One region of the Arthrobacter sp. Soil_C_60 genome, then DNA from elsewhere that is predicted to be linked to it. Evidence: riboswitches for the same ligand, from Rfam matches in the RefSeq annotation. Region 1 holds a riboswitch; each other region holds the start of a gene.
What was found. Region 1 has a riboswitch for S-adenosylmethionine ahead of AC3A4M_RS07805 (cobalamin-independent methionine synthase II family protein). Riboswitches for the same ligand answer to the same signal wherever they lie in the genome.
Positions count from the first base shown of each region.

Region 2: it holds a riboswitch for S-adenosylmethionine, as region 1 does, so the genes downstream of both, AC3A4M_RS20115 (OsmC family protein) here and AC3A4M_RS07805 (cobalamin-independent methionine synthase II family protein) in region 1, are expected to answer to the same signal.
Region 3: it holds a riboswitch for S-adenosylmethionine, as region 1 does, so the genes downstream of both, AC3A4M_RS12935 (MFS transporter) here and AC3A4M_RS07805 (cobalamin-independent methionine synthase II family protein) in region 1, are expected to answer to the same signal.

Region 1 is NZ_JBDGKM010000003.1:210,020-217,851, reverse strand. It holds gene AC3A4M_RS07820 (APC family permease) at 27-1,484, opposite strand; gene AC3A4M_RS07815 (acyl-CoA dehydrogenase family protein) at 1,481-2,728, opposite strand; SAM riboswitch class IV at 2,804-2,917, opposite strand; gene AC3A4M_RS07810 (CoA-binding protein) at 3,027-3,443, opposite strand; SAM riboswitch class I at 3,536-3,650, shown strand; gene AC3A4M_RS07805 (cobalamin-independent methionine synthase II family protein) at 3,662-4,873, shown strand; gene AC3A4M_RS07800 (ABC transporter ATP-binding protein) at 5,309-6,163, shown strand; gene AC3A4M_RS07795 (aliphatic sulfonate ABC transporter substrate-binding protein) at 6,304-7,350, shown strand; gene AC3A4M_RS07790 (ABC transporter permease) at 7,350-7,832, shown strand, end outside.
Region 2 is NZ_JBDGKM010000013.1:13,658-21,489, forward strand. It holds gene AC3A4M_RS20090 (DUF4190 domain-containing protein) at 134-430, shown strand; gene AC3A4M_RS20095 (hypothetical protein) at 526-714, shown strand; gene AC3A4M_RS20100 (hypothetical protein) at 756-890, shown strand; gene AC3A4M_RS20105 (APC family permease) at 1,020-2,450, opposite strand; gene AC3A4M_RS20110 (DUF1918 domain-containing protein) at 2,687-2,872, opposite strand; gene AC3A4M_RS20115 (OsmC family protein) at 2,935-3,474, opposite strand; SAM riboswitch class IV at 3,511-3,626, opposite strand; gene AC3A4M_RS20120 (FMN-binding glutamate synthase family protein) at 3,772-5,493, opposite strand; gene AC3A4M_RS20125 (hypothetical protein) at 5,579-5,878, opposite strand; gene AC3A4M_RS20130 (DNA alkylation repair protein) at 6,002-7,099, opposite strand; gene AC3A4M_RS20135 (DUF3040 domain-containing protein) at 7,547-7,832, shown strand, end outside.
Region 3 is NZ_JBDGKM010000005.1:175,817-183,648, reverse strand. It holds gene AC3A4M_RS12955 (amidase) at 1-477, shown strand, start outside; gene AC3A4M_RS12950 (ABC transporter permease) at 474-1,526, shown strand; gene AC3A4M_RS12945 (dipeptide/oligopeptide/nickel ABC transporter permease/ATP-binding protein) at 1,519-3,249, shown strand; gene AC3A4M_RS12940 (ABC transporter ATP-binding protein) at 3,264-4,127, shown strand; SAM riboswitch class IV at 4,732-4,846, shown strand; gene AC3A4M_RS12935 (MFS transporter) at 4,888-6,249, shown strand; gene AC3A4M_RS12930 (LLM class flavin-dependent oxidoreductase) at 6,246-7,631, shown strand; gene AC3A4M_RS12925 (PucR family transcriptional regulator ligand-binding domain-containing protein) at 7,776-7,832, opposite strand, start outside.

The DNA of each region.
Region 1 (7,832 bases):
TCCAACGGCGGCGTGAAATTCGTACGTCACACCGGGTAATCACCCGGCTGCTTTTCGCGCGCCCGCAACCGTTGCTGCCGGGAAGCGATGGCGGCGCCCGCTGCAAAACCCAGCAGGATAAGTACGACGACGGCGACCGCCAACGCAGTGCTGTTGCCGACCAGCGAGGGCAGGTTCTGCAGGATCAGCACCAGAATTCCCAGCAGGCCTACGAATCCGAGTGCCGGCGCGACGGACCGCCTCCAATCGATCACTGCTGTTTGCTGGCGCCGGAAGAACACGAGCACCGCCACGCTGGTCAATGTCATCAGCACCACTATCCCGAGGGAGGCGAAGCCGGCGAACCAGGTGTAGAACTGGACGATCGGGTCCCAGCCGGCGACAACAGCCGTCAGCAGGAACAGGGCTACTACCGCGTTGTCCACGATGGAAGCGAGATGCGGCGAGTTGTGCCGGGCATGCGTCCGTGCGAGCTTCCGCGAAAAGACGTCCCGTCCCGCCAGTTGGAAGAAATAGCGCGAACCAATGTTGTGGAAGGACAGGATGCAGGCGAAGAGGCTGGTGGCCAGCAGCACCTGGACGATGTGGCTGCCCGCCGTGCCCAGATAGAGTGCAGTAGTTTCGGACAGGAGGGTGCCGGGGGCATCCGTGGCTTTTTGTACGATCGGCCCATCTCCCCAGGCACTGATCAGCAGCCAGGTGGAGAGTGCGTAGAAGCCGCCCACTATGATCAAGGCCAGGTAGGTGGCCCGGGGAATTGTCTTGTCCGGATCGCGGGCTTCGTCGCGGAAGATCGCGGTGGCCTCGAAGCCGATGAAGCTGAGGATGGCGAACAGCAACGCGATGCCCGGGGCGCCGGACAGGACTGTGGACGGCGTGACGAATCCTGTTGACAGGCCCTCGGGGCCGCCCCCGCCGAAGACGATGAAGGCGTCAAGTACCAGGACGATAACCACTTCGGCCACCAGCAGGACGGCCAGCACCTTGCCGGAGACCTCGATGTTCCTGTGTCCCAGCCAGGCCACGGCCACCAACGCCGCCGCAGCCCAGAGCCACCAGGGCAGTTCCGGTCCGCCGTAGGCACGGACCACTTCGTCCACGGCTGGTGCGAACAGGCCATAGACCCCGGCTTCCAAGGCCAGGTAGGACAGCAGCGCCACGAACGCGCCGCCCAAACCCGCGCGTCGGCCCAGCCCCTTCTCGATGTAACTGTAGAAGGCACCGGCGGTGGGAACATGCGGCGTCATCGTGGTGAAGCCGACGGAGAACAGCAGGAGGATGCCCGTCGCAAGCAGGTAAATGAAGGGCAGTCCGGCCCCGTTGCCGCTGGCAATGGCCAACGGCACAGTGCCGCCAATGACCCCGAGCGGCGATGCGGCGGCCACCACGATCAAGACGATGCTTGCGACGCCGAGGCGGCCGGACAGGCGAGGAGCGCCGGTTTCTGTTTGCGAAGCAGCTTTCGCAGGGCTGGCAATGCTCACTTCGAGGCCTTAGCGTAATTCGCTTCTGCATTCGAGCCGGCAGCTTCCCGGCCAGCATCGGCGCCGGCGACACCAATGGTCCAGACGTAGGGCGGTTCCGTAGCGTTGACCTCCCAGTCGCCGACGATCCGCGACTTGTAAATGAACGGGTTGTGCGTGGCCACGGTGCGGGCATTGCGCCAGTGCCGGTCCAGCGCCTTGCCCGTGCTGGTCGAGGATGCACCCAGCACATTGAACAGGGCTCCCGCCGCGTCGGGCACCAGAGCGCTCAGCACAATCTGCGCCTGGCCGGATTCAAGTTCGACGGCGATGTTGGCCGCCTTTTCGGCGTCGTCGTTTTGCAATCTTGAAGCGAAGACCCGGTCGAGGCTCTGGGCCACGCGCAGGGTGGTGGCTTCCGCGGCGTAGGCCTTGGCGCTGATTTCGCCGACAACCTGCAGGATCTGGGCGTCGTTACGCACCAGCGGGGCGTTGCCGTGGCCGAAGACGCGCTTCCGCTCGCGGACGTTCGCGGCAACGTCGGTGACCACGGCCTTGGCGATGCCGGCCAGGCTGACCAGCAGGATGTGCTGGTACAGGGCCGTCTGGTAGGGGAAGCGGTCGGCGAAGGCCGAGACGTTGGCCGGGTCCACTTCGGCGTCGGTGAATACCGTGGTCCCGCTGCCTGTGAGCCGCTGGCCGAAGCCGTCCCAGTCGTCGAAGGTCTCCACGCCGGCGGTCTTGGTGGAAATGATGACGGAGACGTCCGATCCGTCCGGGCGTTTGGCCGTCACATCAATCCAGTCGGCGAAGATGGTGCCGGTGGTGTAGAACTTGCGCCCGTTCAGCACCAGCTTGTCGCGGGCTTCGTCCAGCACGGTGCCCGTGCCGCCGACACCGGGCTCGGTCCACGCATTGCCGGCCAGCTGACCGTTGGCGAACCGCTGCAGCCAGACGCTGCGGTCTTCGCGGTGATGGTGGTAGAGGTGTTCCTCCGTCAGGGCGATGTGCGAGCGCAGGGCCTGCGGAATGTTGCTGTCCGCGGCGGCGAGCTCGATGAGCAGCTGGGTAAATTCTTCCCAGCTCAGGCCGTCCCCGCCGAATTCCGTGGGGATGCGCGCGGCGCCGAAGCCGGCTTCCTTCAGCCAGCCGATCTGCTCGAACGGCAGTTCCCGGGCCTGTTCACGGTCCAGTGCACCGGCGGCGATTCGTGCGAAGATCGGCCGGTACTTGGCGGCGGCCTTGGAGAATGCGTTGTCGGTCATGAAGTACTCCTGGGCAGAGGCTCCCGCCTGCCTGCGGCGCGCAACAATCCAAAAGAAGGGGACGCAGCCGGGAGGGGGCCGTACTTGCCGGACACGGATTGTGCACGGCCAGATCCTCATCTGGGGCACCCCACTACGGGAGAGGGTTGCCGCCCAACCAGCCAGAGCTTGTCGTTGGGACTCTTGATCTTGGAGTTCAGTATGCCGAGGAGCCGGGCTCCCCCAAACAAAAATGAAGTTATGTGAATGCGGCACAGCTACGCCCGGCAGCTACACAGGCCCGGCTACAGGCCCACCGCTACAGGCCGAGGTACGGCGCCTCGATCTTCGGGCAGGTGTCCATGACAACGTCCAGCCCGGCGGCCTTGGCCCGTTCCGCCGCGGCTTCGTCGATCACACCGAGTTGCAGCCACACGGCCTTCGCGCCGACCTCGATCGCCTGGTCCACCACGGGGCCGACCTTCTGCGAGTTCACAAAGCAGTTCACCACGTCGATCTCGCCCGGGATCTCCGCCAGCTTCTTGTACCCCTTTTGCCCGTGGACGTCGTCGCCCTTGAGGCTGACCGGAAGGATCTCCATGTCCAGCCGGTCCATCATGTAGCGGGACACGCTCAGCGCCACGCGGCGGGGATTGTTGGAGAGGCCTACCACGGCCCAGCGTGCCGGGGTGCTCAGCAGCCGCTTGATGACTTCGGGATCATTCTGATGCGCCATGCCGCCAGCCTACCGGCGTCACATTCACTCGGGAATGGCGGGGCGCGGTTGGCGGACTTGCGCCGGCAACTCGAAATGCCATTTAGTGGGAGGACCCATCCCGAGCGGCCGAGAGACCTGGATCGATGAAGCCGCAGCAACCCGCCCCCTTGAACAAGCCGTCAGGCTGAACACGGGCAACGGTGCTACTGCCAGGACCGATGGAAAGGAACTCCACCATGTCCTCAAACACTGACCACATCCGCGTCACCCACGCCGGTTCGTTGCCCCGCACGCCGGAACTGCTGGCCGCCAACGAGTCGAAGGAAGCCAACGGAATTACCCCGGAATTCCTGGACCTGCTCGAAACCTCGGTGATCGACGTCGTCGCTCGCCAGCGGAACCTGGGCATCGATATACCGAACGACGGCGAGTACGGGCATGCCATGGCCAGTTCCGTTGATTACGGCGCCTGGTGGAACTACTCCTTCGCGCGCCTGGGCGGACTCGAACCGACCAATGTGGACCGTTGGGCCGATGCCGAAGTGCGCCGCTCTTCCCCCGGCAACATTGTGCTGACATCCTTCCCGGACCGCCGCGACCGGCAGAAGTTCAATGACGCCTACAACGATCCGTCCTCGGGCATCCTGGCGCACCGCAAGTCCGTCACGCAGCCGAAGATCGCCGGTCCGCTGACCTACACCGGGCATGACCTGGTGAAGTCGGACGTGACCAACCTCAAGAAGGGCCTCGACGCCGCCGGGCTGTCCGAAGGTTTCGTGGCCGCGCTGTCCCCCGGGTCCTGCGCCCGCGTGGCCAACGAGTACTACAAGACGGACGAAGAGCTGCTGTACGCGTGTGCCGATGCCATGCGTGAGGAATACAAAGCGATTATCGACGCCGGCCTGACGGTCCAGCTCGATGACCCGTCCCTGGCGGAGAGCTGGGATCAGATCAACCCGGAGCCCAGCCTGGAGGACTACCTGAAGTTCATCCAGCTGCGCGTCGAGGCCACCAACTGGGCGCTGCGCGACCTGCCGCAGGAGCAGATCCGGCTGCACGTCTGCTGGGGCTCCTGGCACGGCCCACACACCACCGACATCCCGTTCGCGGACATCATCGATTCGGTGCTGCAGATCAACGCCGGCGCGTACTCCTTCGAGGCCGCCAACGTCCGTCACGAGCACGAATGGCGCATCTGGGAAGACACGAAGCTGCCCGAGGGCAAGTCCATCATTCCGGGCGTGGTCTCCCATGCGACCAACGTCGTCGAGCATCCCGAACTGGTGGCGGACCGGATTGAGCGCTTCGCCCGGCTGGTGGGCCGCGAAAACGTCATCGCCTCCACCGACTGCGGCCTCGGCGGACGCGTGCACCCGCAGATCGCAATCGCCAAGCTTGAGGCGCTGGGCCAGGGCGCGGACCTCGCCACCAAGCGCCTCTGGAAGTAGCCTCCCCGGTAATCTGCACCGCTGCCTCCCGCTGACTGTGCAGATAATGCCCTTTTGCCCGCCGGGAAAGGGCATTATCTGCACAGTGGACGGCGGTTATGGCAATCTGGACGGCGGTTTGGGCCCATCCGAACAGGGGCTAGGCGGCCAAGCTGCCGGCAGACGGTGGGTGATCGCCCTTTTCGGCCCGGCTTTATTACGCGGGATTGTTACAGCCGCCTTGCCGGATGGGCCTTGCGTGCAGTTTAGTTGGCGTTGACCATCCCGAGCGGCCGAGAGACCTGGATCGATGAAGCCGCAGCAACCCTGGTCGTTGGAAACCTCCCCTGGTTCCCGGCGATAACGAGGTGACAAGCCACGGGAACGGCTAAGCGAAAGCTGCGCCGCAAGGCTTGCTCCGTAGGGTGCTACTGCCAGGATCGATGGAGTGATCTCATGACTGCAGTAATCCCGTCTGTGCGACCGGCGACCCCTTCCAGCTCGGCCTCTTCCAGCAGCGTCGACCCGGCCCACCATGCCTCGGCATTGCCGGTTTCCTTCCGCGCGCTGCGCCGCACCTTCGGCACCGGGAACGCCGCCCACACCGTGCTCCGCGACATCAACTTCGACGTCCGGCGCGGTGAAGTCCTCGCCATCCTCGGCCCCAGCGGCTGCGGCAAGTCCACGCTGCTGCGCGCCGCGGCCGGGCTCGACGCCCCCAGCGCGGGCTCCGTGGACATTGACGGCACGCCGGTCCAGGGCATCGATTCGCGCTGCGCCTTCGCCTTCCAGGAACCGCGACTGCTGCCCTGGCACACGCTGCAGGCCAACGTGGCCATCGGCATGCCCACGGGCACCAGCGCGAAACAGGGCAAGTCCAAGGTCGCCCGCCTGCTGGAGCTGGTGGGGCTGGACAAGTTCGCCAAGCACCGGCCGCGCGAGGTCTCCGGCGGCATGGCCCAGCGCGCCTCGCTGGCCCGCGCCCTTGCCCGCAACCCCGGCGTGCTGCTGCTCGATGAGCCGTTCGGCGCTTTGGACGCGCTGACCCGGATCAAGATGCAGGATCTGCTGCTGGACGTCCACACAGCCGAACCGACCACCGTCCTGCTGGTCACGCACGACGTCGACGAGGCCCTGCAGTTGGCCGACCGGATCATCGTGCTGGGCAAGGAAACCGGCAAAGAGCACGACGGCGCCACCATCGTGCGTACCGTCGATGTCCCCGGCGACCGCCCGCGTGACCGTGGTTCCGTGGAGCTGGCCCGAATGCGCAGCTCCCTGCTGGCCAGCCTCGGCGTCGACGGCCACTAACGCTGCCCGACTGGTACGGCGGCCGGTAGCGCCGTCGTACTCCCCTGTTTTCTCCTGAGCTATGCCGGGTCCATTGCGGCCCGTTACACCCGTGTTCCGCGGATCGTCTCCTGTTCCGCACTACTTTTGAAGGATCAATCATGTCGCTTGCCAGCCGCTTTTCCCGCCGTTCCCTCTTCGGAGCGGCCGCCGTTGCCGCCTCCGCTTCCTTGGCCCTGACCGGCTGCGTGGCCGGCGAGGATTCCGAAGCCACCGCCGCGGCAGGGGCCGCCGGCGACGGTGTCCTGAACATCGACTTCGCCACTTACAACCCGTTGAGCCTGATCATCAAGGAAAAGGGCTGGCTCGAAGCCACGCTGGCCGAGGACGGCGTTGAGGTCAACTGGATCCAGTCCGCCGGTTCCAACAAGGCCAACGAGGCACTGCGTTCGGGCGCCGTCGATGTTGGCTCCACTGCCGGTTCCGCCGCCCTGCTGGCCCGCGCCAACGGTTCGCCGATCAAGACCATCGACCTCTATTCCCAGCCCGAGTGGTCCGCCCTGGTGGCGCTGAAGGAGTCCGGCATCGAGAAGGTCGAGGACCTCAAGGGCAAGTCCGTGGCCGCCACCAAGGGCACCGATCCGTACTTCTTCCTGCTGCAGTCCCTTGAGGAAGCCGGGCTGACCCCGGAGGACGTGACCGTGCAGAACCTGCAGCACGCCGACGGCTGGAGCGCGCTGAACAACGGCTCTGTGGACGCGTGGTCCGGCCTGGATCCGATCATGGCCGGCGCCGAGCAGGAGGGCGCGGAGCTGTTCTACCGGAACCTGGACTTCAACACCTACGGCTTCCTGAACGCCACCGAATCCTTCCTCGAGGAAGAGCCGGAACTGGCGCAGACCGTGGTCAACGCGTATGAGAAGGCGCGTGCCTGGGCCGCCGAGAACCCGGAAGAGACCGCGCAGATTCTCGCCGACGTCGCCGGACTGGACCTCGAGGTAGCCACCACGGTGATCACCGAGCGCAGCAACCTCGACGTCGATCCGGCGCCGGGCGAGGTGCAGCGCGCCGTGCTGGAGAAGATCGGCCCGGCCTTCGTCGAAACCGGCGACGTGGCCAGCCAGAAGCAGATCGACGACGCCGTCGACACGCTTCTCGTAGACTCGCTGGTGCTCAAGGCTGATCCGTCAGCCATCAAGGAATCCTGATGACGCACATTGGGAATTCTGGAGCCACCGGCAACAGCGTTATCGCCACCAGTAAAGAAGGCCTCGAGGCTACTGGCGTGACGGTAACAACCGCAGGCGCAGCCCAGCCGGGTCCGGCAGGTCCTTCACAGGACCGCTCCCCGGCAAACGGATGGTCCCCGGCCGGGGTACTGGACCATGGCTGGGCGCGCCTGTTCCTTGGACTGCTTATTCCCGCCGCGCTCATCGCGGCCTGGCAGTGGAGCACCTCCGCAGGCCTCTTCAGCGTGGTCCAGCTGCCGCCGCCGGCCATGGTGTTCGAGGCGGCGGCCGACCTGATCCAGCGCGGCGAGCTGGCTACGCATATTGCGATCTCGACCCAGCGCGTGCTGATCGGCTTCGCGTTCGGCGCCGCTCTGGGCCTGGCGTTCGGTGCCTTGGTGGGCCTGTCCCGCTGGGCCGATGTCCTGCTGGCGCCGCTGATCGGCGCCCTGCGTGCGGTT
Region 2 (7,832 bases), on a different contig from region 1:
GGCGAGTCCCGATGTCGGGTGTACCGGTAACAGTGCGCTGACTGTCCGACGGCGGCGATACGCTGGATAAAACCTTTCAGCACTACCTCCGGGGGTCAGCATGTCCAATCCGTACCAGCCGTCGAATCTGCCCGTGCCGCAGCATCCCGCGCCGGTCTACCAGCAGGTCTACGTCCAGCCCCAGCCGAAGGGCGCCAGCGTCACGGCCATGGTGCTGGGGCTGGTTTCGCTGTTTCTCGGGTTCACTTTCGTGGTGCCCATTGTGGGATTCATCTTCGGTCTGGTTGGCCTGAACAAAGAACCCGCGGGCAGGGGAATGGCGATCGCCGGCCTGGTGCTCAACGGCCTCATGCTGCTGGGCTGGGTACTGCTGTTCATCTTCGTCTTCGGCATTTTCGGCGCGGTAGCCACATCCGGCGCCATGGTCTGACTGCCTAGTGCGCTGGCCCAAACCCCGTCTTAAAATGGTGGCGTGACCTGTCGGCGTCCTTGCAGGCGGGCACTGCCAGCCATAGGAGAAACACCATGGGTATAGGTAACAGGATCAAGCGGGCCGCCGAGCGGTTGGGCGGCAAGGGCAGGATGGGCACCGGGCATACTCCCGGCACCACGCGGGGCAGAACGCGCGGTACTTACGGATCCGCCGGAGCAGCCGGCACGGAACACGGCGGCATCGGCGGAAAAATCATGGGCGCCCTGAGGAGAAAGCACTGAACGAACGGATCCACGGGATTCTTGACCGGGCGCAGGAAGAAATGCTCTGGGTCGGCCCCGACCACCCCTCGTATCAACTGCTGGCGGAGCTGACCCACGCTGTCCGGGATGCCTGGCAGGAAGGCTTCGAACACGCCCGCCACGGCGCTGCCGAAGACAACCCGTACCGCTACTGATTACGACGGCGATGCCTCCTTCACCCCGCCCGGCACTTTACCGGGGAGGGAACGAAAGGCAGGCACCGCCGTCGTTGGTCTTGCGGTCAGCGCAGCGTGTGCTGCGTCAGCGCGAGTAAGTGTTCCTCATCAGCGCGAGCGGACCCGCGCCAACACGTGCTCTTCCGCCAGCGGCCCGGCCTTGATGCCGGCGGGCACCCGGAAGAAGAAGACAAGCCCGATGACCCACCACAGGCCAAAGAGGATCCACGGCTCGATGCCCAGCTGAGCCGGCATCCCCGGCATGTACAGGCTGAACAGGGCAACACCCAGCACCGCCGCGGCGATGCCGATCGCGATGCCGCCCTTGCCCTTGCCACCGATCCGCAGCGGCCGGTCCATCTCCGGTTCGCGGCGGCGCAGGATCAGGAAGGAAATCGCCACCATGGTGTAGGCCAGCACAATGCTCGGCGCGCCGGAGTCCACCAGCCAGACCAGCATCTCCACGCCGAAGAACGGCGCCAGGACGCTCAGCCCGCCGACGAACAGCAGGGCGTTGTGCGGGGTGCCGTACTTGGGGTGCAGCTTCCCGAACCAGGCCGGCAGCATCCCGGAGCGCGCCAGCGAGAACATCAGCCGGGATGCGCCGAGCAGCAGCGAGTTCCACGAGGTGAGGATGCCCGCGATACCGCCGGCGATCAGCACCTTGGCCATGATGTCCGAACCGAACATCGCACCCACGGCGTCCGCCGTCGCAATGTCCGTCCCGGCCAGCTCACTGGCCGGCATGGCCGAAGACGTGGTCAGCACCACCATCACGTACCAAATGGTGGCCAGGATGACCGAGACCACCACGAGCCGGCCAATCTGGCGGGCCGGGATGTTCACTTCCTCCGCGGACTGCGGAATGACGTCGAACCCGATGAAGAGGAACGGCACGACCACCAGCACCGCGAAGAAGCCCGTCATGCCGCCGTTGAAGAACGGCTCCATGTTGGAGACCTCGCCGCCGGTGAAGGCGCCGGCGATCATGACCAGGCCGATGGCCAGCAGGAACAGCACCACGAAGGTCTGCACAATGCCGGCTTCCTTCACACCACGGATGTTGATCCAGGTAATAACGACGGCGGCAACGGCACCAACCAGCGCCCACGTCAGGTGGACGTCGAAACCGGCGACGTTCCAGAGCTTGATCTGGCTGAGGTTGGGAAAGATATATTGGACGGTCCGCGGGAGCGCCACCGCTTCGAAGGCCACGATGGTCACGTAGCCGCCGATGATGGCCCAGGAACCGATGAAGGACGGGCGCGGACCCATCGCCCGCATGATGTAGTTATGCTCGCCGCCGGCCTTGGGCATCGCCGCACACAGCTCGGCATAAGTTAGTCCGACCACCCCCATGATGATGCCGCCCGCAAGCATGGCCGTCACCGAGCCCATGGTTCCGGCGGACTCCAGCCAGCCGCCGGTCAGGACCACCCAGCCGAAGCCGATCATGGCCCCGAAGCCCAGGGCGAGGACGTCGAAACGTCCCAGTACTTTCTTCAATGAGGGTTCGGATTCGTGTTGTGATACTGCCACGCCGATGCCCCTTTCTCGTTCAGATGCCGTTCGGGCATGGGAGATTGCCGGCGGCACGAGGGTGGCGCCAATCGCGGCAAGAGTAACTGCACGACATTACTACGATGTTTCGGCCTGAACGCCATGTTGCGGCGGCATGTGCGTGGCTGGCGCTGGACAGCGCTGAGGGCGGCAGCATGAGCATGCTGCCGCCCTCAGTCAACTATCGGCTGGTGTGCGGGCTGTGCCGCCCGCGGCTAGGGGTTGTGCTGGACTACGAAATCCCCACCGGGGAAGACCACCGACTCGTGGCCGTCGTCGAACCGCACGAAGTACGGAGGAGCGCCGTCGTCTCCCCTGACTTCGACGATTTCCCCGTGCCGGTCGGACGATTCAACGGTCCTGCCGCGGACAATGATCCTGTTGCCTGGCGATGCCTTCATCGTGAATTACCTCCTGGCCCTAGAGTACGAGGGACCGCGCCGAAGGGGAATAGCACCCTTGGCTACTTCTTGAAGACCTCGGCGCTGACCGGGGTGGGATTGGCGAAGAGGTCCAGCACCGGGCAGTGCGCGTCCACTGTCCGGCGCAGCTCCTCGTAGCGTTCCTGCGATTCGGGGCCGCTGATATTCACGGTCAACCGCACGGCGCTGAACCCGGGGCGCACGCTCTCATCGGCGCCGAACAGGCCCTGCACATCCAGATCGCCCTCGGCGTCGATGCTGATCTCGTCGAACCGGATACCCAACTGGTGTGCGTACAGCCGGTAGACCACCACCTGGCAGGAAGCCAGCGCGCCCAAGGCATACTCCACCGGGCTCGCGGCCGTATCTTCGCCTGCAAGGCCCGCCGGTTCGTCAACGGAGAACTCGTGTTTGCCGGCGGTGACACGTGTGGCCACCGGGCCGGTTCCCTCGCCTGCCACCTTGAACGTTAGCTTGGCGTTGGCGGTGTCTTCGGCGATCTTGCCGGCCCAGAAAGCGCCTGCCTCATCCAAACGGTTGGCACGGTCTTCGGCCAGATCACGGAGAGCTGTTTCAGTCATGGTGGAATCCTTCCTGTCGGCGCACGCCGGAGCAGGGCGCCATACTTACGCCTCCCGTTTGGGCCGGCGTCGAATCTTCACCTGGGGCACCCCGCTACAGCTACGAGGGTTGCCGTCCAACCGGCCAGGGCCGAAGGTTGGAACTCTTGATTCTGCGTCCGATTCTGCCCGGTGCAGCACGGTACATTCAACCGTTTTGTAACACGAGGACTTCTGCCATGAAGTACGACGCCGGCACCTGGGTTCCGTAAAAACGGAACCCAGGTGCCGGCGTCGTACGCGGTTTGTGCCGTTGTTTTAGCGGCTCAGCTCGCCCTCCGGCCGGCCAACCTGGCCTTCAGGCTGGTGCTTGTCACCTGGAATGCGGGCCCTGTCATACTCCGGACTGCCTGGCACGGGCTCCGCCTTGTGCTCGTCCTCGGCGGGCTTCTTGGGCGGTTCGCGGAAATAGTCCGCGTTGGCCAGATTCCAGTCTTCGCTCCAGCCTCGGGGCGGATCCTTGAGCAGTTCGCCCGGCTCCATCCAGTTGTAGATGCTCTCGTAGGAGCGCGTGGTCAGATGGTCTACGCGGCGCCGAAGCATCCGCGGCGAGACTTCGTCCGGGGATTTGCAGCCCATCGAGGCCATGATCTGCACGCTCTCGTCCACGGTGAGCTTCTGGTAGTTGAAAACGCGCTGGCCCTTGTCCTCGACGTTGAGCGCCCGCACCAGCCGCGGGTTTTGCGTGGCAACGCCAACCGGGCATTCGTTGGTGTGGCATTTCTGCGCCTGGATGCAGCCGGTGGCCATCATCATGGTCCGCGCACTCATCGTGAAGTCCGCGCCTTCGATCAGGCGTTTGACGATGTCCGAGCCGGATGCGACCTTCCCTGCGGCGGCAATGCGGACGCGGTCCCGCAGTCCCACGCCGACCAGGGCGTTATGCACCAGCATCAAGCCCTCGGTCAGCGGCGTGCCCACGTTGTCCTGGTACTCCAGCGGCGCCGCGCCGGTACCGCCTTCGGACCCATCGACCACGATGAAATCCGGAGTCACTTTCTCCTCCAGCATCGCCTTGCAAATGGCGAGCACGTCCACCCGCGAACCCACGCACAGCTTGAAGCCGATGGGCTTGCCGTCGGAGAGATCGCGCAGCTGTTTGACGAAACGGATCAGTTCCCGCGGCGTGCCGAAGGCGCTGTGGCTGGCAGGCGACACACAGTCGACGCCCATCTCCACCCCGCGTGCTTCGGCGATCTCTGGGGTGACTTTCGCGCCTGGCAGTACCCCGCCCAGACCGGGCTTGGCGCCCTGCGAGAGCTTGATGCTGATGCCCTTGACCTCGGGGCGCGCCGCCTTCGGAATGAAGGCCTCGGGGCTGAAATGGCCGTCCTTGTCGCGCGCGCCGAAGTAGCCGGAGCCTATTTCCCAGATCAGGTCGGCCCCATATTCGAGGTGGTACTTAGTCAGGCCGCCTTCACCGGTTTCCTGCACGAAGCCGCCCAGCGCCGCACCCTTGTTCATGGCGAGCACGGCATTCTTCGACAGCGAGCCGAAGCTCATGGACGAGACGTTGAACAGCGAAATGTCGTAGGGCTGCCTGCAATCAGGCCCGCCCAGCGGTATCCGGGGATGCTGCTTGGGCGGCGCGACCGGAGCGGTGGAATGGATCAGGTATTCGTAGCCGATCTGGTTCACTTCGCGTTCCGTACCGAAGGCCTTGTGGCTGTTCTCGCCCTTGGCCCGCGCATACACCAGCGACCGCACATCCCGGTTGAACGGCTTCCCGTCCACGTTCCGCTCGACAAAGTACTGCTGGATTTCCGGCCGGATGGATTCCAGTACGTAGCGCATATGTCCCAAGATTGGATAGTTCCGCAGGATCGAGTGCCTGGTCTGGACCACATCCCAGATCCCGATCACCAAGAGCGCAACAACGACGGCGGCCAGCACCCACCAGCCAACGGAACCGAACGACGCGGCCACGATGGTAATAAAGCCCAGCACCGCAAGAACAACAAAAACCAAAAAGCGTGCCATGACCCGAGTCTACGACCGACGCCGGAGGAACCGGACGGGTCCGGCGGATTCGTCCGGTTCCCGAGCACACCCGGGGCGTCTGGAGTCAGGCGCAGCAGTCGGCTGGCTGCCGCCCAGCCGGTGCCGGCGCCGGAGCCGCTAGTCCTCCGCGCCTCAGCCGGGGCATTAAGCCGTGGAACCATGCCAGCGCCCGATTGTCATGCGGCTTGGCCGGATCTGACTGCCGGGTGGGCACCAGCGCCTTGGCCCGGTTCCTCGGCGACCGCAAGGCAGTCCCATTCCCTTGGTACCGCGAGCGCTGGCGGGTCCGCTCTGCCTGCGCCATCAGCTGCTGCAGTTCGACGTTGTGGATCTTCAGCCAGTATTCCGGAGGTTGGAGGCTCATGGCTGGTCCTGCTTTCTTCACGGATTGCGATTGGTCTTAGCATCAACGCCGTGAATACCGGATTCCATGGCCGGGAAAACTGCCAGTTTCCGTCGATTTCCTGCCATCGCTCCCCTACCGCCGCTAAATAACGACGTCGAACTCCGCCGCCGCCGATAGTTGGCCGTTCACCTGCACTTGGAGCAGGTGGCGGCCGGCGTAATGCACCCGGGTGGTCATCGGCCGGAGGGCATGGATCTTCCTGAACCGGCGGGTCTCGCCCGGTTCCAGTTCCGCGACTGCGAGTTTGAAGACCTTCGGGGCCAGCGTTCCGTTGGCCTTCACGTAATGGACCACATAGTCCACGGCCAGACGCGCCGGGTGCAGCGAGTCGTTGGTGACCGCAACCGTGAACGCGATTTCGCCCGGCAAATGCACCTCGATACGGTCCAGTTCCGGCACGGCGATGCTCACCGCATTCGGAGTGAAGCCCAGCAAAGCAAGCGCGCCGGGGTGCGCCTTCTTGACCAGTGTCCGCAGCCCGTGCCGCACCACCCACGGCGCTCCGTCGCCGGGATCCCCCTGCCATTTCTCGGCCAGGGCGACCACGATTTCCGGGTCGTGGCGGGCGATGTCGTTGAGGTGGTTCGCCACGGACCGGCGGACGAGTTGGCTTGGGTCGGCGTGCAGGGCATTCAGTAGCGGCAGCGTGGCCTCCGGCCGGGCGATGATTTCCGGAACCCGGACCGCCCAGGGCAAATACGGCCGGGGCCCCTCGCTGGCGAGCCGGCGGACCTGCTCGTCCGGGTGGAGCGTCCAGTCCTGCATCTGTGCCAGCGCCCGATCAAGGTCCTGCAGGAGCAGGCGGCGGATCGCGAACTCCCCGGTGAGCCGGGGAGTCAGCTCGAAGAGCAAGGCTAGGGCATCGTCGAAGGCGCGCGTGGCGCCGTCCTGCAACGCGAGCGTGACGGCAGCCTCCGAGACAGGCCAGATCATCCAGCCGCTGAAGGACCCATCATTCAGCGCAGTGCGGATAATGTCGGCTGCCTGATCGTAGCCGACGTCCAGATCGGACAGCAGCGCAGCCGCCAGCAGATCGCAGCGCGCGCGGAGCGAGAGCGGCTCCAGCTTCGCCTCGGCGGCGGCGAGCGCCAGCCAGGCGGAACGAGCTGAACCTTGGCCGAGCGTCGTCCGCAGTCCCTCCACAGCCGCCGGGCCCAGCAGGTCGTTCATCGCACCCATGTGATCCTCCCTGTATCCGAACGGCTCTAGCGAATATCCCCTCTTCGGCATCTTATGGCGCGCAAGGACTTCAGTGCTGCTAGCAGCCGAGGACAGCATGATAAGAGAACCAGCTTTTTCTCCGCCGCTTTCTATTCACCATTTCAAGTGTTGCCATTATCGCCAATTCTTTTTTGCTTTATTGGGCCCTTTGGTTACCATTGCTAGAGGGGGCTTTAGAAAAACGATAAAGAAACTTTAAAGAACGCTTAAGGTCGACTGGTTGATTTATCCGAAATAAATTCACGTTCAAAGGAATAGTGAACAACAAGAACATGGAGAAACTGTTCCGGACGCCGTTTGAAGCCTCGCTTCCGGCTCAGCTGTCGGCAAGGAATTGCCGCCGACATGCCAGAGTCCCATGGGCCGATGCGTCCAGGAATTGAATCACTGAGAGGAGTTTGCTTGATGTCCGGCAAGGAAATGTCTTTGTCTTACAACGAACGAATGCAGCTGGAGGAGTTGGAAAGGCAGATCGATTCGGAAGATCCGGCATTTGCCCAAAAGCTTCGGACCGCAAAGCCGGGACAGTCGGAGCTGGGTCTGAGCTGGCCGGGACTGTTCGTGCTGTTGACCGGAGTGCTGGTACTCCTGTTCGGCGTCGCCACACAATTACCCCTCATCGGGATTATTGGCTTCCTGCTACTGGTTATCGGTGGTTATAAGCAGGTTCGCGTGCCGCTCGCTCATGAGG
Region 3 (7,832 bases), on a different contig from region 1:
TCAGTCTGGGCGACACCTTTCGACGATGCCTCTAAGGTCGACCCGTACATCGCGCACCGGATCCGGCAGGCCGAAGGATTCCACGCCGGCCTGTACGCCCGTGCCGCTGCCCTGATGCAGCTCGAATCCCGGCGCATCGTTGCGCAGTGGGGTCGCGATTTCGATGTCCTGCTTACCCCGACCATGGCCACGACGACCCCGCCCGTCGGCGTCGTGCTGGATGAGGCAAACCAGGACCCGGCCGGTCCGCGGCTGACGGAGCTGCGGATGATTTCCTTCACGTCCTTCTGCAACATGGCGGGCCTGCCGGCCATCAGCCTGCCCGTCCACAGGGACGGAAAGGGCCTGCCGGTCGGGGCGCAGCTGGTCGGCGGTCCTTTTGGTGAGGGACTGCTCGTTGCCCTCGCCGCGCAGGCCGAGGCACATTTCCGCTGGCAGGAGCAGATTGCTCCGGTGCTTAACGGGGTCCGTCCATGACTGTCAGTCCGCGCACCCTGGAAGCCGCAACCGGCCCGGCCGCAGGAAGCCCGCTACCGGGCAAGCCCGCCACGAACGCAGGGCGCCGCTGGACCTCCAGCGCGTGGCTGGACTTCGCGCTGCGCCGGGCCGGCGGTCTGCTGCTGTCGCTGTTCCTGCTGGTGGTGCTGACGTTTATGATGGTGCCGCTGATCCCGGGCGACCCCGCGCGTGCCATCGCCGGTACGGATGCTTCCACGGAGACCCTCGCGCGGCTGCGTGCACAGATGGGGCTGGACGATCCGCTGCCCGTCCGCTTCCTGGACTACATAGCCGGATTGGCGCAATTCGACCTGGGCAACAGCTTCCGTTTCAACGGTGCGGTCGCGGACATCATTGCCACCAAGCTCCCGTACACCGCTCAGCTGGCCTTCCTGGCGATCGCAGTCGTGCTGCTTGTCGCCGTCCCGGCCGGCATGGCCGTCGGGGTCCTCACACGCGGCGGCCGGCAGCGCTGGCTGGATCTGGCATTCGGCAATATCGCAGGCTTCCTCGCCTCCTTGCCTGGCTACGTAACGGCAACACTGCTTGTGGTGGCATTCGCCATCATGGTGCCCATATTCCCTGCCGGCGGCGCCGACTCACTGTCCGCGCTCGTGCTACCGACCCTGGCACTGGCCATCGGCCCGACCTGCGCAGTCGCGAGGGTGGTGCGCCAGGAAACCGCCACTGTACTGGAACAGGACTATATGCGCACCGCCCGCGGCCGCCGAATCCCACCGCTGCGGCTCTACCTGCGGCACGCCCTGCCGAACCTGCTGACCAGCACGCTGACCCTGGCCGGCCTGATTCTGGCCAGTCTGCTTGGCGGCGCGATCATCATCGAAACAGTCTTCAATTATCCCGGCCTTGGCAGCGAGATCATTCAGGCCATCATCTACCGCGACTACCCGCTGATCCAGGGCATCATCCTGGTAATCGGGCTGATTGCCACGATGCTCAACCTTCTGGTCGACGTCGTCCTCGGCATCATCGACCCGCGCACGCTCGGAGCTAAATCCCATGGCTGACAACGTCACGACTTCACACCGTTTCCGCTGGAGTGCAGGGCTCATCATCGGGCTCGTCCTGACCGCAGCGCTGGTCCTGACCGGCCTCCTCGCCCCGTTCTTCCTCACCGAAGCCGCGGACACGCTCAGCTCCGAGTCGCGGCAAAGCCCCAGCGCCGCACACTGGCTGGGAACGGACGACTTCGGCCGCGACATTCTCGCCCGTTCCCTGGTCGCCACCCGGCTGACCCTGATCATGTCCGTCGCCGCCACGGCCGTCTCAGTCCTCGGCGGCCTGGCCGTCGGCTCCGCGGTCTGGCTGGCCCCACGCCGAGTCCGCGAGGCAGCCCTGCGCCTGATTGAGGCGGCCGTCGCCTACCCGTCACTGATCTTCGCCCTGATCGTCGCCGCCATTCTGGGACCGGGAAGTACCACGGCGGTCATCGCCATTGGTCTCGCCGGCATCCCCGGTTTTGCGCGCCTCACCGCGAACCTCGCAGCATCCGTCTCACACCGCAACTTCGTGGGAACCGCCCGGCTGCTCGGCGTACCCGCACCCCTGCTCATCAAACGCCACCTACTGCCGAACATGGCCGAACCGATCCTCGTCATGGCCACTTCCAGCTTCGCCCTGTCCCTGCTGGAGATCTCCTCGCTATCCTTCGTGGGACTCGGCGTGCAAAGCCCCGAATACGACTTCGGCCGGCTCCTCAACGAGGGTCTGGTCTCCATCTACTCGCAGCCACTCCAGGTCGTAGCTCCTTCGATCATGCTGGTCATCGCCGGCCTCGGGGCCATGCTGATCGGCGACGGTCTCGCCTCCGCAGCGGATCCCCGTGGCGGCCGGCGGTTCCTCGGGCTGCGCCGGCCCGCCGGATGCCCCGCCTCGGCAACACCCGCCCCCGAAGCGCTGCTCGAGGTGGATAACCTCACGGTCACCGCCCCGAACGGCAGAATCTTGGTGGACGGCGTCTCCTTCAGCATCGAACGCGGGCAGGTTGTCGGACTGGTCGGTGAATCAGGATCCGGAAAATCAATGACCGCGATGACCGTCGCCGGGCTGCTCGCCGACGGCGTGACGGCCTCGGCGCACACCCTGCGCCTGGACAGCCTGAACCTGCTCGGCCGCAACGATCCGAAAGTACTGGCCGCGAGCACCGGGCTGGTCTACCAGGACCCCGGGACGACATTCAACCCGGCGCTGCGAATGGGCCCGCAGCTGACCGAAGTCCAACGCGTCCACCTGGGCCGCAACCGCCGGACGGCGGACCGCGAGATGATTGCGGCGCTGGACGAGATGGCCATCCGGAACCCTGAATTGAGGATGACCCAGCATCCCCACCAACTCTCCGGCGGGATGCTGCAGCGGGCGATGATCGCTTCCTCGACCATCGCCGAACCGACGTTGCTGATCGCTGACGAACCGACCACGGCCTTGGACGTGACGGTTCAGGCCGAAGTGTTGCGAAAGTTCCGCAAGGTCAACCGCGAACGCGGGACCGCCCTGCTGTTCATCTCGCACGACATCGGTGTGGTCCAGGAACTATGCGACGAAGTCCTGGTGATGCACGGCGGTCGCATCCTTGAACGCCTGAGCGGACGCCAGCTCAAAGAAGGCCAGGCAACACACCCTTACACCAAGGCGCTGCTGGCGGCCACTCCCAGCATGGCCGGGGAGCGCCGGGCACTCGTCGGTGCACGCTGGACGGCGGCGCACTCGGACACGCATGGAGCGGCGCTATGAAAGGAACGACGACGATGGACAACAGGTCCTTACCCACCATCACGGGAGTGGAAACCATTGGTGGACCCACCCGCGGCCGCCTGCTCGAGATCGACGACATCAGCGTCGAACTGGGCTCCGGCGCCACCCGGGCACGCATCCTCAACAACGTAACCCTCACAGTGCGCCGTGGCCAGACGGTCGGATTGGTCGGCGAATCCGGCTCGGGCAAATCCACACTCGCCAAAACGCTCGTCGGAGACCTGCTGCCAACCAGCGGAACCATCCGCTTCGACGGCACAGTGACAAAGGGGCTGAAAGGCGTCGGACTACGACGGCTGCGCCGCCAAGTCCAGCTGATTCCGCAGGACCCCTACTCATCGTTGAACCCGCGGCGGACCATTGGCCAGACCCTCGCCGAAGCAATCGATCCCCGCGGCGGCAACCCACGCCGCCACGCCACCGAGATTGCGAGCTGGCTGGACCGCGTCTCCATGCCGACAGAAGCGGCGGAGCGCTACCCGCACGAGTTCTCCGGCGGCCAGCGGCAGCGTATCGCCATCGCCCGGGCACTTGCCGTCCGACCGGAGCTCATCATCGCCGATGAAGTCACTTCCGCCCTGGACCTGACAACGCAGGCCGACATCCTCAACCTCCTGGACGAATTGCGCCGCGATCTGGGACTGACCATGTTGTTCATCTCGCACGACCTCGCAGTAGTGCGCCATGTCAGCGACGAAGTCGCCGTGCTCTACCATGGCGATCTGGTGGAATACGGTGCCATCGATCAGGTCTACGCCTCGCCGTCCCACCCCTACACCCGAAAGCTCCTCGATTCCGTGCCGGGAGGACTCGGTTTCAACATCGACGGCGACGTCGAGCAATGTGTCGAGGCGTGAGCGCGGAAAACAGGTCGATCGCCCAGCGTCTTCCACCCCGGGTACGTTCGTTGGGACGGTTGATTGACCGCCTACCCATCAGCCCCAAAGAGTCTCTTTATAATGCTCATGTCGAAGCGGCCTGAGCACTATGGCTGGCCGCCCGGGCGACCGGCGTACCGGCTTGGGTTCGGACCGCGCCGAGGCTGACGAAAAGTTCGTCAGGGCGGGCCTTGTCGCCGATGAGTGGGACGGGACCATCGCCCTCCTCTCACGACGGGCGTCAGCGCCGGCGGAATAAGGTGACCAGGTTTGCCGCAGCCGTGTACAGCCCTGGAGGGACCTCGGAGTACGACGGCCAATGCGAAGGCTGTACCGCCGGACTGTGAGTCGAATGGCCTGTCCGTGCGACCAGGACAAGCGCTCGGCAGGCATTGGTGTGAAGGCTTTACCTACTGGCTGCCCGTGGTCTCGCTCTGGAAACTGAGACTGATCCGCGAGGCGTTCGGTTCCTGCAGTCCCCGGACGGAACCGTGTGGGTGCGAAGGAACAGGACCGAAAGATGACTGCGGATGACGTCCGTCCCTTGGCAACGGCGCCCTGACCCCTTAGGGTCGGTGTTCAGAATCAAGAGTTCCAACGTCAAACCCTGGTTTGTTGGACGGCAACCCTCTCGCTGTAGTGGGGTGCCCCAGGTGAGGATTCGGCCCGGCACGGACCTGTGCGGGCAAGTATGGCGCCTCGTTTTCCCAGCTGCGCCCCGTCAGTGCAAGGGTTATCCATGTCCATTCAGGAAGCTGCTACGACCGTCTCATCGCAGACCGTTGGCCCGATCCGTATCAGGGACAAGAAACGGGTCCTGACCTCTGCCTTCGTGGGCACCACTATCGAGTGGTACGACTTCTATCTCTACGGCACCGCTGCGGCGCTGGTCTTCAATGTCCAGTTTTTTCCCTCCGGCTCCGCCCTCGCGGGAACACTCGCAGCGTTCGCAACTTTTGCGGTCGGGTTTATCGCCCGACCGGTCGGCGGCATCATTGCCGGCCATCTGGGCGATCGGATAGGGCGTAAATCCCTGCTGGTCATTTCGTTGATGACCATGGGAGTCGCCTCGACCGCTATCGGACTGCTGCCGAATTACGAAAGCATCGGCACCCTCGCCGTTATCGGACTTGTCACTTTGCGCCTGCTCCAGGGCTTGGCTGCCGGGGCCGAATGGGGTGGATCAGCGCTGCTATCGGTGGAGCATGCGCCACGGCACTTGCGGGGATTCTTCGGCAGTTTCACCCAGGTCGGTTCTGCTGCCGGTATGCTGCTGGCCACCGGCGCTTTCGCCCTCACTCAGGCACTGACCACATCCGAACAGTTTCAAAACTACGGCTGGCGGATCCCGTTCCTCGTCAGCGCGGTACTGGTCGTCGTCGGACTTTACATCCGGGTCGGGGTGGAGGACTCCCCCAGCTTCCGGCAGCTTAAATCCGATAACAAGACCGCGCAGGCACCGGTTTGGCAGGTACTGCGCCACCATAAGCGCGCACTGTTGGTCACTATGGGATTGCGGATGGCACAGCCTGCCCTGTTCGCCATTCTTACCGTGTACGGAATCGGTTACATCGCCGCCCGGCGGGATGATCCGGTATCGGGGGTCACCGCCGTCCTCATCGGTTCCGCCCTCGGTCTCGTATCCGGTCCGGTCTGGGGCTGGTTGTCCGACCGGTGGGGGCGCCGGCGCATCGCCATCGCCGCCATCGTCGGAATTGCGGTTTTCATCTGGCCGTTCTTCTGGTTCCTGGACCACGGCTCCCTGCTCCTGCTGCCGCTGCTGATGATCCTCGGCATGAATGTCCTGCACGATTCGATTTACGGCCCCCAGGCGGCGTGGTTGGCCGAACAGTTCCCGGTCCACCTGCGCTACACCGGGATCTCCCTCGGCGTGCAGGTCGGCACCGTGCTCTCCGGAGGACTAACCCCGGTGATCGCTGCCTCTCTTCTGATATTCGGCGGTAATGAGCCGTGGCTGATCTGCGCCTACATCACCCTTCTGGCGGGTCTGTCATTTGCGGCCGCCCTTGCCGCCAAGGACCCGGCCGGAGACTACGCCCAGGACACCACCACCACCGACACTTTCGAGGAGATCTCGTGACCAAGCAGATCCTGCTCAATGCCTTTGAAATGTTGGTGCCCGTGCACCAATCGCCCGGACTGTGGCGACACCCCGATGATCAAATCCGCCGATACACCGAACTGTCCTACTGGACTGATCTGGCAAAGACCCTGGAATCCGGCGGGTTTACCGGCATCTTCCTGGCCGATGTCCTTGGCCAGTACGACACCTACGGCGGCAATGCTGACGAAGCAATGCGCGGAGGCGTGCAGTACCCGCTGTTAGACCCCACGCTCATCGTCAGCGCCCTGGCCGCCGCCACCAGCCGCATCGGCTTCGGCATCACCGCCTCGGTCACCTACGAACAGCCCTACCTGCTGGCCCGCCGGTTCGGCACGCTGGACCACCTCACCGGCGGGCGGGTCGGTTGGAACATCGTCACCTCCTACCATGAGTCCGCCGCCCGCAATCTGGGACTGACCAAACAGATTCCCCACGACGAACGTTATGACCGGGCGGAGGAGTACATGGACGTGGTCTATAAGCTCTGGGAAGGTTCGATGGACGACGACGCCGTGACAGCCGACCCCGAAACCGGTGTATTCGTGGACCCCGACAAGGTCCGCGGGATCGGCCACGACGGCGAACACTTCAAGGTCCCCGGTCCTGCCCTGGTCCAACCATCACCACAGCGCACCCCGCTGCTGTTCCAGGCCGGCGCCTCCCCGCGGGGACAGGCCTTCGCCGCCAACCACGCCGAGGCCATCTTCTTCAACGGCTACTCCACGGACATCGTCCGCGGCTGGGTGGATACAGTCCGGGGCGAACTCGCTTCGCGCGGCCGCGCGGCCGAATCCGTGAAGGTCTTCGCCCTGGCCACCGTCATCGTGGCAGAAACCGACGCCGCAGCCCAAGCCAAACTCGAGGACTACACCCAATATGTGGACCCAGAGGCCGCCCTGGCACTATTCAGCGGCTGGACGGGAGTCGATATGAAAAATATCGACCTGGACAGCCCATTGGAATACATTCAGTCCGACGCCCAACAGTCCGCGCTTGCCTCGTTCACCAAACTGGACCCTACGCGCGTCTGGACCCCGAGAGAACTCGCCCGGTTCGTCAGCATCGGCGGACGCGGACCGGTGATCGTCGGCGCCCCCGAGACCGTGGCGGACGAACTGGAACGCTGGATGGTCGAGGCCGATATCGATGGCTTCAACATTTCCTGCGCGGTCCGCCCCGCCGATCAGGAAGACTTTGTCCGCCTGGTCTCCCCCGAACTACGCCGCCGCGGCCTACTGCCCGAAACCCCTGAAGGACAAACATTCCGCGAAACTGTGCTAGGCAAAGGGCCGCGCTTAGCCGACGACCATCACGGCGCGAGTTTCCGCCCGGCGGCCCTCGCGTCTCCGCAGGTGTAAGCCAGGTTGTCAGCGGCCGCTTCTGAGGACAGCGGGCTCAGGTAGGTCTTGAGATTGGTTGGATCGCGGGGGGTGATGGCAACGAGGGAGCTGCTGAACTCTTCAACGACCTCTTCGTAGACGTCCTTCCAATAATGAAACTGGCTATTCCGTGCCAGGCAACATGTCAGGCGGGCTGTAGTTCAGCGCGATCAGGAGTTC